3 regions of the Comamonas sp. UBA7528 genome follow, and region 3 is predicted to be linked to each of the others. Evidence: predicted binding sites of a transcription regulator. Region 3 holds the regulator's gene; each other region holds the start of a gene.
The links. The regulator LexA, encoded in region 3, represses DNA repair genes until DNA is damaged. The targets are predictions, from matches to a motif close to ACTGTATNNNNATACAGT.
Positions count from the first base shown of each region.

Region 1: B3349_RS08865 (PA0069 family radical SAM protein) is a predicted target of LexA. The motif match lies at 3,135-3,152, and genes of this name have one in related genera.
Region 2: B3349_RS08295 (ATP-dependent helicase) is a predicted target of LexA. The motif match lies at 2,529-2,546, and genes of this name have one in related genera.

Region 1 covers NZ_DLMU01000007.1:37,388-41,997, forward strand. The annotation lists gene B3349_RS08860 (phosphoethanolamine transferase) at 1-1,664, opposite strand, end outside; gene B3349_RS08865 (PA0069 family radical SAM protein) at 1,971-3,128, opposite strand; gene rnk (nucleoside diphosphate kinase regulator) at 3,507-3,917, shown strand; gene B3349_RS08875 (GbsR/MarR family transcriptional regulator) at 4,047-4,610, shown strand, end outside.
Region 2 covers NZ_DLMU01000006.1:64,857-69,466, forward strand. The annotation lists gene B3349_RS08290 (hypothetical protein) at 1-310, opposite strand, end outside; gene B3349_RS08295 (ATP-dependent helicase) at 328-2,394, opposite strand; gene B3349_RS08300 (AEC family transporter) at 2,816-3,772, shown strand; gene B3349_RS08305 (type II asparaginase) at 3,974-4,610, opposite strand, start outside.
Region 3 covers NZ_DLMU01000009.1:35,252-39,861, forward strand. The annotation lists gene B3349_RS11360 (sensor domain-containing diguanylate cyclase) at 1-1,167, opposite strand, end outside; gene B3349_RS11365 (asparaginase) at 1,389-2,378, opposite strand; gene lexA (transcriptional repressor LexA) at 2,460-3,131, shown strand; gene B3349_RS11375 (hypothetical protein) at 3,370-3,747, shown strand; gene pdxH (pyridoxamine 5'-phosphate oxidase) at 3,913-4,575, shown strand.

The DNA of each region.
Region 1 (4,610 bases), on a different contig from region 3:
TGGGGCGCCTGCCAGCGGTAGTCCGCATGCAGCACGTTGTGCTGCACCTGCTGGCCATGCCACTGCACCCCCAGCAGGTCCGCCAGCGTCCAGGCCGCCCAGTCCGCACGGAATGGCCGCTGGGCCCAGTCCGTCGGGATGGGCGCCGCCGCGTGTGACTGCCAGACGATGGCCGGGATGCGGTAACCCGCCGCCGTGCCGGGGCTGTGGCCCACATGGTTGCCCACATGGCCGACTTCCTGCCCATGGTCGGACAGGTACATCCAGCCCGTATAGGCCTGTGGCCGGTCCGCTTCGCGCGACAGGCGCAGCAGCTCGGACACCACCGAGTCGTGGTAGAGCACGGCCGCGTCGTAATTCTGGCGCAGCTCCCGCACCCAGACCGGGCGGCCCTGCCGGGCCATGGCCGCATCGACCGCGTCATCGGCATCATCAAAGGGGTTGTGCCCTTTGGGAAAACGCAGGCTGTAGTGCGGGTGCGCGCCCTGCATGTGGACCACGATGAACTTGCGCTGATCCGGCGCCTGCAGGGCGGTGTGGAATTCGTCCAGCAACTCCCCGTCCAGCGACATGCTGGAGCGCCCGGGTTCGCGGTTGATCATCTGCAGCACATCGGCGTGGCGGGCATGCTGCTGTTCGATGGCGACATCGTCGTGGTTGCTGATCCACCAGACCTTGTAGCCGGCCACCCGCGCCAGGGCCAGCAGGTGCTGGGCGTCGTCGGCCTCGGGCATGCCGAAGGAAAACAGGTTGCCGATTGCGGGCAAGGTGGCGGCATCCACCGACCAGGCGTTGCGCAGCACCTGCATCTGCGCGCCCAGCTGCCGCTGGTGCTGCTGCAGGCCGGGCGTGGTCTTGCGCCCATAGCCGTAGAGCGAGAAGTTGTCGCGGTTGATGCTGTCCGTCAGCACCAGCACCACCGTGGAAGGCCCTTCACGCAGCACCACGGGCGCAGCGGCCTGGGCGCGCTCCAGCGCCTCATTGCGCACCGCGTCCAGGTTGGCCCAGCCCTTGCGCAGTTTCTCCGTGCTTTCCACCCAGTGGGGCCAGAACAGCACCGGGTGCAGGCGGCGCCACGGCTTGTTGGCATAGGCCGCTGCTGACAGCAGCAGCAGGATGCCGATCAGCACCAGCACCGCGCAGTCCATCAGCGAGCGCTTTCGGCCCGGGCCGGGCGCAGGCACCGCCTCCAGCTTGCCGGACACCAGCCAGATCCACGCGGCCACGGCCGCCAGCACCAGGCCGAACAGCGCCAAGCCACGCCAGGACTGGGCCGCGTATTCCAGGCTTTCGCGCAGATTGGTATTGGCCATGGCACTGAGCACCAGCGTGGAATCCGGTGCGGCCTGGTAGCTGCTGAGCAGGTAGGTGCGTGCCACGCCATCCAGCACGAACACCAGGATGCCCAAGGTGACCAGCCAACGCCGGACCATGATGCCCACAGGTGTGCGCAAGGGCATGCGCAACCACAGCAGCAGGGGCAGCAGCAAGGTCAGCAGCTGCGCGACACGCCGCCCCTCATAGCCCAGCACGATGAAACACAGACCGGGTGCGCCCAGTGCGGCCACGGTCAGCCAGCGTGCACGCCAACCAGAGCGGGTGGCGGCAGGGGGTGCAGCAGGGGGTGTGGTGCGGGATTCAGCGTCGGGGGATAGATCGGCCATCTCAGCGAAGAACTGCTTGGAGGTGCTTGGAGCTGCCTGGAATTACCTGCGGTGCACCGCTGCAGGCACCGTTATCGACAAGTACCGCTACAGCGTGCGTGGGCAGGAGGCAGGCGTTGCGTGGGGAACGCGGCGCCCGCTGCCAGGCCAAGATGCCTGTGCAGAAACCGGTGCCCCCATGGGATTCGCGCGCGTTGCTATGTTTTTTTGTCTATTTTGTTCGCTGTGCGAATACGCCGACTGGCATCCTAGCGGCGGGCGCCGCCGCACAGCGGGTTCACCTGTTTTTTGTACGGTCATCCGCACTCAAAACAGGCTTTGCTGGCCGCCCAGCAGGCTGGGGTGGTACTGGCTGCAGTCCAGCTGCACGCGCTCGCGGTTCAGGCCCAGCTTGCGGCAGGCCAGGGCAAAGCGCTGGGACAGCATGTCGGCCCAGGCCCCCGTGCCCTTCATGCGCTGGCCGAACTGGCTCTGGTAGACCTTGCCGTCGGCCCGGCCCTCTTTGCTGATGCCATGCAGATCGCGCACCCGCTCCAGCACGCGCTGGGCGCGGTCCGGGTAGTGCAGGCGCAGCCATTCCTCGAACAGCGGCGCCAGCTCCCACGGCAGGCGCAATACGGCATAGAAGGCCTGGCGTGCACCAGCGGCCTGCGCGGCGGCCAGCACCTGTTCCAGATCGTCGTTCAGGAACGGGATCTGCGGCGCCAGGCTTACCCCCACGGGCACGCCGGCTTCCGCCAGGGCGCGCACCGTGCGCAGGCGCCGGTGCGGTGCCGCAGCGCGGGGTTCCAGCCTGCGGGCCAGATCGGGTTGCAGCGTGGTCAGGGTGACATAGACCGCCACCAGGTTCTGCCGGGCCAGCGGCACCAGCAGGTCCAGGTCGCGTTCGATGCCACTGCCCTTGGTGACGATGGAAAACGGGTGGCGCGCGGCGGCCAGCACTTCGATGGTGCGGCGGGTCAAGCCCACGTCGCGCTCGATGGGCTGGTAGCAGTCGGTGACCGAGCCCAGCATGACCGGCGCGGCCACATGGCGGGGGCGGGACAGCTCGGCCCGCAACACCTCGGGCAGGTTGGCCTTGGCGACGAGCCGGGTCTCGAAGTCCAGCCCCGGCGAATAGCCCAGATAGCTGTGCGTGGGCCGGGCGTAGCAGTAGATGCAGCCATGCTCGCAGCCCCGGTACGGATTCAGGCCCAGGTGGAACGGCAGGTCGGGAGAATCATGCCGGCTGAGGGCGGATTTGCACTGCTCCCATTCCAGCTGCGTGCGCGAGGCCGGTGCCTCTTCGCCGTCCTCCCCTTCTGCACTTGTGGTGCGCGCCGTCCCATCGGCCCAGCCATCGTCAAACGCTTCGCGGGCATCGCGCGCAAAGCGGTGGGCGATCCAGCTGGCCGCACCCCGGCCCTTGTGCAGTTGCACGGGCTGGGCAGGCAGGTCGGAATGCGGATCGGGATGGGACGGCATGAGATAACTGTATATAAATACAGCTATACACGCAATGCGGATGCCGGAACCTTGACGCAGGCAGGGGCTTGTTCCGCTGCAGGCCCGCCAGGCCTGGCACCGCAGGGGCGGTGCCGCAGCGGCTCCAGGCACATACTGGCGGCCACCGCTAGCTCCTTTTTTGAAAGTTGCAAGCCGCAGCGGCAATTCGCACCGGCGGCGTGCGGGATGCTTGGCAGGGGCGCGGCAAAGCGCCACAATACGTCCAATGCACCAAGTTGGTGCTTTTTCACTGCCTTGGCCCGGACAACCCCGTTGCCCGGGCTTTTGTCCGTGTGGGCTTTTGTTTTTTGAGCCTGGCGGACCGACTTTTACCCCCATCCCGCAAGGAGCACCGCCATGGAGCGCAAGCCCACCATCACTCTGTCGACCTTGGACCTGGAGCGCATCGAAGCCCTGCTGGAGAAGATGCCGGGCGAGTTTCCGGGCCGCGCCGTGCTGGAGGCCGAACTCGACCGTGCCGATGTGCTGGAGCCGGCCGAGATGCCCGCCACCGTGGTGACCATGAATTCCACCGTGCGCTTCACCTTGCTGGAAAGCGGCAAGAGCAACACCCTGACCCTGGTCTATCCCAAGGACATGGATGGCAGCGCAGACAAGGTGTCGGTGTTCGCCCCCGTGGGCATTGCCCTGCTGGGCCTGAGCGTGGGGGATGCATTCCAGATGCCCAGCCCCACAGGCCAGAAGGTGACGGTGCGGGTGGACGGCATCGACTTCCAGCCCGAGAACGCGGGCGAACTGCACCGTTGAGAACGCCCGTGCCGGGCGGGTTCCGCCCCGGCAACTGACCGTTCGGCGCGGCCACCCCCTGGCCCGGCCTGCATTGCGGACAATTTCAGGAAGTGCTGAAATTCTTAAATTCACAGGCACAATTCCTTTATGAGTCAGATTCAACCCCTTCCTTCCCTGAACCGGCAGTTCGTCTCCCACTTTGGCGAGATGGGCAGCCGCTGGGGCATCAACCGCACGGTGGGTCAGATCTACGCGCTGCTGTTTCTGTCGCCGCGCGCGCTGAATGCGGAAGAGATTGCGGAGACGCTGGAGTTTTCGCGCTCCAACGTCAGCATGGGGTTGAAGGAACTGCAGTCGTGGCGCCTGGTGAACCTGCGCCACCAGCCCGGCGACCGCCGCGAATACTTTGAAGCACCGCAGGATGTGTGGGAGATCTTCCGCCGCCTGGCCGAGGAGCGCCGCCGCCGCGAGATCGAGCCCACGCAGTCCATGCTGCGCTCGGCCCTGCTGGAAGAAGCCCAGTCCGACGACGAACGCCATGCGCAAAAGCGCATGCAGGAGATGTACGAACTGATCGAAAAGCTGATGACCTGGTTCGACGATGTGCAGCGCCTGCAGCCCGAGACCGCCATGCAACTGATGGGCATGGGCGCCGCCGTGACGCGGGTGCTGGAGATCAAGGACAAGCTCACCGGCCGTGCCAAGCCCAAG
Region 2 (4,610 bases), on a different contig from region 3:
CCTCCAGCGTCACGGCGCCACGGTTCACATCGCCCACCATGGCATGGCGGGTGCCGGCGCGCTCGACCGTGCCCTTGACCGTGCCTTTCCATTCGGGATGGGGCCCCAGCTGCAGCAGGGCGGCATCGGCCTGGCCGGCCACGGTGGCCGTCCATTCGCCTTGCAGCTGCGGGGCACCCATGTCCCAGGCGTCCGGGCAGCCGGCCGCAGCGGAGGCGCCATCCTGGGCCTGTACGCTGGAGGCCAGCGTGCACGCAGCGATGCAAGCAAGGGCGCGCAGGCGCGGGGTCACAAACGGAATCAGGGGCATGGGTTCACAGGGCGGGTTCATTCCGCAGGTTGCTGCACGGAGGAGCGGGCAGCAAATTCCGCACGCAGCTTGCGCAGTTTTTCGCGCGGGTCTTCCTTTGCAGTGGCCGCATCCAGGTTCATTTCCTTGATGAAACGGCTGGGCTGGCACTGCACCATGTCGCGGCCCTTCTTGCGCCGCTTGGTCCAGCTGACGGCCAGCGTCCGTTGGGCGCGGGTGATGCCCACGTACATCAGGCGGCGTTCTTCCTGCAGGCGGGCGGCAATGTCGTCGCTCACTTTTTCCTGCTTGCCGTTGTCGTCGTCCAGCTTGAAGGGCAGCATGCCTTCGGTCACGCCGACCAGCACCACATGGGGCCATTCCAGACCCTTGGAGGCGTGCAGCGTGGACAGGACCACCATGTCCTGCTCCTTCTCGCGTTCGCTGATGGTGGAGAGCAGGGCAATGTTCTGGGCCACTTCCAGCAGGCTCTTGACTTCGGTCTGGGTGGTGGTGCCGGCCGCATCTTCGATCTGGCCGCCGGCGCGCTGGCTCATCCAGTCACAGAATTCCAGCACATTGCTCCAGCGGGCGGCGGCCACGGACTCGCTGTCCTCGCTGTCGTACAGGTGCTGTTCGTAGCCGATCTCCTTGAGCCAGTCGAGCATGAAGGTCCGGCTGGCCTCGGCGCCTAGCGTGTGGCGGGCCCGGTATTCCAGGTCGTTGAGGTAGCGGCCGAACTCGAGCAGGCTTTCGTGCGCCTTCTTCGGCACCACGGCTTCGAGCATGTGGCTGAACAGTGCACCGAACATCGACAGCTTGTGCTGGCCGGAGAATTCGCCCAGCTTGCCCAGCGTGGTGTGGCCGATACCGCGGCGCGGCGTGGTGATGGCGCGCAGGAAGGCCGGATCGTCGTCGTTGTTGATCCACAGGCGGAACCAGGCGCACAGGTCCTTGATTTCGGCACGGTCGAAGAAGCTGGTGCCGCCCGAGACCTTGTACGGGATGTTGGCCTTGCGCAGCGCCTTTTCAAACGGCTTGGCCTGGTGGTTGGCGCGGTAGAGGATGGCGAAATCCTTCCACGCCGGCTGTGGGTTGGCGCCCGCGCGCAGGCCCTGGATGCGGGCCACGGCGCGTTCGGCCTCGTGTTCTTCGGTGTCGCAGTCGACCACGCGCACCGGCTCGCCCTCGCCCAGCTCCGAGAACAGGGTCTTGGGAAACAATTTGGGGTTGGGCCCGATCACATTGTTGGCAGCACGCAGGATGGCCGAGGTGGAGCGGTAGTTCTGCTCCAGCTTGATGAGCTTGAGGTGGGGGTAGTCGATGGGCAGCTTCTTCAAGTTGTCCAGCGTGGCGCCGCGCCAGCCGTAGATGGACTGGTCGTCATCCCCCACGGCCGTGAAGTGCGCGCGCTCGCCCACCAGCATCTTCAGCAGCTCGTACTGCGTGGCATTGGTGTCCTGGTACTCGTCGACCAGCACATGGCCCAGGATGCGCTGCCATTTCTCGCGCACCTCGGGGTGGCCGCGCAGCAGGCGCATGGGCATGCCGATCAGGTCGTCAAAGTCCACGCTCTGGTAGGCGGTCAGGCGCTCTTCGTAGCGCTGCATGATCAGCGCGATGCTGCGCTGGTGGTCGTCCTGGGCCAGGGCCAGGGCCTTGCGGCTGTCCCAGCCGGCGTTTTTCCAGTTGCTGATGGTCCATTGCCACTGGCGGGCGGTGGCCACATCGGTGGTGCCGCCGGCGCAGTCCTTGAGGATGCCGGTCACATCGTCGGCATCCAGGATGCTGAAGCTGGGCTTGAGCCCGAGTGCATGGCCGTCTTCGCGCACCATGCGCACGCCCAGGGCGTGGAAGGTGCAGACCAGCACATCCTTGGCCTGGCGGCCGATCAGCCCGGCCGCGCGCTCGCGCATTTCGGCCGCAGCCTTGTTGGTGAAGGTGATGGCCGCAATGCGCCGCGGGGCCATGCCGTTCTCGATCAGCTTGGCAATCTTGTGCGTGATCACCCGTGTTTTGCCCGAGCCGGCACCAGCCAGCACAAGGCAGGGCCCTTCGGTGTAGTGGACGGCTTGGAGTTGGGCCAGGTTCAGACCAGCGGACATGAATGCAGAACGACGTCGCCCTGGCGGGCGGAATCATTAAAGGTGGTTGGACGCAAATGATACGGAGTTGGGTGCGAGAGCATGGCGCGGCTTTCCGGATTTCTCCTGTGGATCAGTGTTAATCAAGGTATTCGTCTGTAAATGCATGCAGTACCGGGGAAGGCGGTAGCCACGGGGCCGGCCTCCCTGGAGCCACGGGCAGGGCGTGCTGCGGACGCTGTGCCGGCTTTGCCAACAGATATCTTGTGCAAGGTTTTTCACCATGGCTGCCGATCGGCGGGCGGGGCGCTTCCCGCCTGGAGTGCCGTCTGTTACCGGCACCGTTGCAGCGCCCTCGGCACGCCGTACGGCCTTGTGCTTTGCGGGACACCGGATTTTTCCGGGGCTGCATCGTGCTGCGCTGCAGCGACAATCCTGGCCTGTGCTGTCCGTTCTGATCGTTACCTTTCCCTTCTTCGCGCTGGTGCTGTGTGGCTATATCGCCACGCGGGGCGGCGTGCTGCCGCTGTCGGCCATTTCGGGCCTGAACACCTTTGTGCTGTTCTTCGCCCTGCCGTGCATGCTCTACCGCTTCGGGGCGCAAACCCCGATTGCCCAACTGCTGGATCCGGTGGTGGCAGGGGTGTACCTGCTGTGCGGGCTGGCGCTGGTGGCCGCCACCTTGGCGCTGACGTTGCGGCGCTGGGGCTGGAACGATGCCGCCTTTGGTGCACTGGTGGCTGCTTTTCCCAATTCCGGCTTCATGGGCGTGCCGCTGTTGGTGGCGCTGCTGGGTGAGGGCAGCGCCGGCCCGGTGATTCTGACCATGGCGCTGGACATGGTCATCACCACCTCGCTGTGCATTGCGCTGTCGCGGCTGGGCGAGGGGGAGGGCGGGGCCGTGCAGGCGCTGCGCAAGGCGCTCAGGGGCATGCTGTCCAACCCCATGCCCTGGTCGATTGCGCTGGGGGCAGTGGCATCGGCCCTGGCGTTCGAGCTGCCCGGGCCCATCGACAAAACCGTGGCCATGCTGGCGGGCGCTGCCTCGCCGGTGGCGCTGTTCACCATCGGGGCGGTCCTGGCGCGTTCGCAGATGAATCTGCACGAACAGCTGGCTCCGCGCGACTATGTGCCGATTGCACTGGCCAAGCTGCTGGTGCACCCGCTGCTGGTGTGGTCCGCCTGCCAGGCGGCTGTGGCCTTGGGCCTGCCGCTGTCGACCGATGCCATGGTGGCGCTGGTGCTGGTGTCGGCCCTGCCCAGTGCCAGCAATGTGTCGCTGCTGACCGAGCGTTTTGGTGCCCACGGCGGGCGCGTGGCGCGCATCATCCTGGTCAGCACCGCGCTGGCGTTTGTCACGTTCTCGGCGGCAGTGACTTGGCTGGCGCCGGCCGCGTAAGCGCGACCAGGCCGCAGCAGCATGGTCCGTCTCGCCGCGCTTTGGGCGTGAGGGGACCTCGTTTTTTGGGGCCCTGGGGCGCGATGGAACGCGGTGAAAAAACAGCGGCCGATGGAGGCGGCCCCGCTGGCAGGGCCTGGAGCCCGGACCTTCTCTGCGGCAGTGCCCGAGAGCGGTCCGGTCTGCGGGCCTTGGCGCCGCTCAATACTCCCAGAACATCCGTTGCAGCGTCTTGGTGTCGGCGCCCCGTGTCAAGGCCAGCATGGTCAGGATGCGGGCCTTTTCAGGGCGCATGTCGTGGGCGACGACCCAGTCGTACTTGTCGTCGGGCTGCTCGGCGTTGCGCAGCACGAAGCCGTAGGGCACGCGGGAGGAGCGCACGATGATGGTGCCCTTGGCGCGTGCATCCTGCAGCGGCTTGACCATGCGGTCGGCCACCGAGCCGTTGCCGGTGCCGGCATGGATGATGGCCTTGGCGCCACCGGCCACCAGCGCATTCACGGCCGTGGGCTGGACGGTGCCGTAGGCGTAGACGATGTCCACCTGGGGCAGCTGCGTGATGTTGTCGATGTTGAACTCGGACTGGTTGGTGTGGCGCTTCACGGGGGCGCGGAACCAGTAGTTCTTGCCTTCCACCACCATGCCCAGCGGGCCCCACTGGCTCTTGAAGGCACCGGTCTGGATGTTGATGTCCTTGTTCACATCGCGGGCAGTGTTCAGCTCGTCGTTCATCGTGACGAGCACGCCCTTGCCGCGTGCGTCCTTGGACGCCGCCACGCTGACGGCGTTGACCAGGTTCAGCGCGCCGTCGGCGGACAGGGCCGTGCCGGGCCGCATG
Region 3 (4,610 bases):
GCGGGCCGCGCAGGCCGGTGCATCTACCGCCTTGGTCAGCACCTCGCCGATGCGACGCAGCATGGCATCTCCTGCCGCGTGGCCGTGGTCGTCGTTCACGCCCTTGAGGCCATTCATGTCGATCGCAATCACCGACAGCGGCCAAGGCCCCTTGCGCGAAAGACGGTTGAGTTCTTCCGTATAGAAGGCCCGGTTGCGCAACTGGGTCAGCACATCGTGCTTACCCAGGTATTCCAGGTAGGACTCGGCCTTTTTGCGGGCCGTGATGTCAACCAGGGACAGCAGCACCAGGTCCCAGTTCCGGATGTGGCTGTTCATGATGGCGAATTCCATGTGGATGTGCAGCACATCGCCGGTCAGCGAATAGTTCACCACCTCGCGCTGCTGCACCAGCTTGCCATCCCACAGATCCTGTAGTTGCTCGGCAAAGGAGTCGTACATCTCCCCGCGAAACACCTGGGCCAGGTTGTGCAGCAAATTGGCTTTGCTGCTGGCGCCGAACATCTCCAATGTCTGCTGGTTCACGTCGATCACGCGGATTTCCTGCATGCAGCGGGTGACGAACTCAGGGTGCACCTTCAAGAACGTGCGGAAGTCGCGAATGCCACGCTCGCGCACCTCGTCCAGCAGTTGCTTGACCGCGCTGAAGTCCTCCACCCACAGCGAGACCGGGGAATGGGCAAACAGATCCCGCGCATACTGCTCGCTGGCCTGCAGACGCTGCGTGCTCATCACCTCGGCGGTGACGTCTTCCAGCGACACCAGCACACGGCTCCAGCTGTCTTCATAGCCGGGCAGCACGCGAAAACGCACCTGAATGTCCATGCGCCGGCCATCCAGCGCATAGTTCACCGAGCGGTTAGCAAAGCTCAGCTGTCCGTCCCACAGGGCCAGCAGTTCGGCGACGATGCTATCGTGCATATCGCCGCGAAATACCTCATCCAGGCGGTTTTGCAGCGTGGCCTGGTCAGGGGCCTTGAAAAGCTCCAGCGTGTACTGGTTGACGCGCAGCACCTGGAAGCACTGGCTGCACTGCTGCACACGCCGGGGGTCTTCGCGCAGAAACTGCTGCAAATCGGTGACGCCCGCGGCGCGCCATTGCGCGAACAACTGCTTGAGCCCGCTGTAATCCTCCATCCACAGGGATATGGGGGCGAGGTCAAACATGTCCTCAAAATCCAGGCCGCTCGCGAGAGAATTGGTCACCACTAACACCTCCGTGCGCGATTATTGCCTACCGCGCCGGGTGCACATTCCTCTTATCTACCGGTTGTAAGTTTTTGTGAGGATTTCGTGCGCAGCACACGACAGCCCCGTCCAGCCAGCGCTGTGGAGCGACGTGCAGACCCGGGCTGTGCGAGATCTGCTGCACCCGCCCGAACTTCGGGCTAACGGTCCGTGCGCGGCCAGCCCATCAACTCCAGCATCAGGCTGGTGCGCGCCTTCACGGCAGACAAGGCGCTGACACGACTGTCATCAGCGTCTTCGGCCTGCACAATGCGCCCGCGCTCGCAACGTGTGCTGCGGCGCACCGCCAGGCCCCGGCTTTGTGCCACTTCGAGTGCGGCATCCAGCGCTTGGTGGGTGGTACCGTTGCCCGTGCCAGCCACCACCAACCCGCGTACGCCAGCTTTGCACAGCGCTTGGACCACGGCCTGCATCACCGGGCCGCTGCAGCCTGCATGGCTCAACAGAATTTCCACCTGGGGCCATTCGGCAGGCGGGCGCAGCGCACCCACCGGCGGAATCTTCGGTGCCGACAGAGCAGCCCCGTCCACGGCGCCGGCCCAGCGCACCCGCCCCTCCTCCACCCAGCCCAGCGGGCCGCTGTCACCGCCGTCGAATGCATCCACCCGGTAGGGGTGCACCTTGCGCACCTGGCGGGCACTGAACACCATCCCAGCCACCACGGCCAGCACACCGCGCCCTGCAGCACAGGCATCGGCCACGCTGATCACCGCATCCCGCAGATTGCCCGGGCCATCGGCTGAAATGGCGCTGGCCGGACGCATGGCACAGGTCAGGACCACGGGCTTGGATGGCTGCAGCACACACTGCAGAAACCAGGCGGTTTCTTCCAGTGTGTCGGTGCCATGGGTGATGACAATGCCACCGACATCAGCGCGCTCCAGGAGCAGGCTGCAGCGCACGGCGAGCGCATGCCAGGTGGCGTGGTCCATGTCCTTGCTGTCCAGCTGGGCCACTTGTTCGGCCTGCAGTGGTGCATTTGCAACGCGCTCCAAATCCGGCACCGCCTGCAGCAGCTGCGCCACACCCAACTGGGCCGGACGGTAGCCCACATGGGCGCCCGCATGGTCTGCCACCCCGGCAATCGTGCCGCCGGTCCCCAGAATGACGATGGTCTTGCCACTTTCCACTTGCAGTCCTTTGCAAACTGGTCAAAAATACAGGTACTGGATGAACACACAGTATTCATCCCCACCGATCAAGGAATGCCCATGGACCACCCCAAGCTCACCCCCCGGCAGCAGCAGATTCTGGATCTGATCCAGTCTGCCATCAGCCGCACTGGCGCGCCCCCGACCCGGGCCGAGATCGCCAGCACACTGGGCTTCAAGTCGGCCAATGCCTCCGAGGAACACCTCAAGGCCCTGGCCCGCAAGGGCGTGATCGAGCTGGTCAGTGGCACATCACGCGGCATTCGCCTGTGTGTGGACACCGTGCGCAGCATCAACGCAGCCCGCGGCAACATCTTTGCACTACCTCTGACTGCCATGCAGCCGCTGCTGCTGCCGCTGGTGGGGCGCGTCGCTGCGGGATCGCCCATTTTGGCGCAAGAACACATCGACCAGACCTATTCGGTGGAGGCCAGCATGTTCGCCCACAAGCCCGACTACCTGCTGAAGGTGCGCGGCATGTCCATGCGGGACGCCGGCATCCTGGACGGCGACCTGCTGGCCGTCCAGTCCACGCGCGAGGCCCGCAATGGCCAGATCGTCGTGGCCCGCCTGGGTGACGACGTCACCGTCAAGCGCCTGCGCCGCACTGGCTCGCAGATCGAACTGCTGCCCGAAAACCCCGACTACCCCGTCATCCAGGTCAATCCTGAGGAGCCCTTCGCCATCGAAGGGCTGGCCGTAGGCCTGATCCGCAACTCGGCGCACATGTAAGCGCAGAGACTTTCGGTCTGGTCGCGCAGTGACGCCCTGGGCGTTGCCACCACTGCGCCAGGCCTTTGACAACGGAAGCGCCGCCCAGCCCGCTTTCGTCACCACTACAGCGCTCTCCCACGGCCCGCGCGGCCGTGCAGAGACTGCTTTGTCCTGAATTTCTCTCTCCAATCAGGTGTGTGCAGCCTGAGGGAGTAGGTTTGCCCGGAAAACTGCACGACAGAAAGCGAGCTCCTCCATGCGCCTGTTCACCACTACCAGCACCCCGGCCGGCTTCACCCTTACTGCCCCGTTGTCCATGCCTGCCCATCGCCGCTCAGTTCTGGGCGGTCGTCGTGCGGCAGCGTCTGCTGCATCCACCGCAGCATCCGGCGCCCGTGCGCAACGGAACACCCCGGATCCCGCGTTCACCACGCTCCGCTTGCTCGGCGTGAGCGGCAGTACAGCCAGCGCCAATGACAACCGCTATTTCAGCGTGGCCATGGACGACAAGGTACGCGTCCTGCGCCGTGATGTGGGCGATCGCGCCCGCATAGTGCTCAGCGGCCGCATGGCCGATGTCTGCGCCGCCCTGGAGCACATGAGCCGCGCCGAAACGGTGTCCCTGGCAGGCTGAAGCCGCATCCGCCCTGCGCCATGCCCGCATGGCTGCCGTGCGTCGTGGTCTGCGGCTGTGTACCTGCCCCCTCCCTGAGCACAGCGTCCTGCACTTGCTCTCTCAGGCTTGTACCCCACTTGCTGCGAGTACCACACTGCCGCATGCAGGAGGCACAATGGCGGGATGAGCCAGATTTCTGCAAACATCGCCGACCTGCGCAAGAGCTACGAGCGCGCAGAACTCAATGAAGAAGCGTCCAAAGCCGATCCCCTGGCGCAGTTCGACCAGTGGTTGCAGGAAGCCGTGAGCGCACAGGTGGCCGAACCCAATGCCATGACCGTCGCCACGGTCGGCAATGACCTGCGCCCCAGCACACGCATCGTGCTCATCAAGGGCTATGACGCACGCGGCATCGTCTGGTACACCAATTACGACAGCCGCAAAGGCAACGAGCTGGCGGGCAACCCGTTTGCGGCATTGCAGTTCCACTGGGTGGAGCTGGAGCGCGTGGTGCGCATCGAAGGCCGGGTCGAACGCGTCAGCGATGAAGAAAGCGACACCTACTTTCACAGCCGCCCGCTGGACTCCCGCATTGGCGCCTGGGCCAGCCCGCAAAGCCAGGTCATTTCCGGCCGCAGCGTACTGGTAACCAACGCAGCCAAATATGGCGCCCAGTTCCTGCTCAAGCCCCCGCGCCCCCCGCACTGGGGCGGCTTCCGTCTGGTGCCCGACCGCTGGGAATTCTGGCAGGGCCGCAAAAGCCGCTTGCATGACCGCTTGCGCTACCGCGCCGAAAGCGGGCCAGACGACAGCCTGGTCTGGGTGCGGGAGCGTCTTGCGCCCTGAATGGCGCTTTTTAGACCCAAACCGCTCAAGTCCCC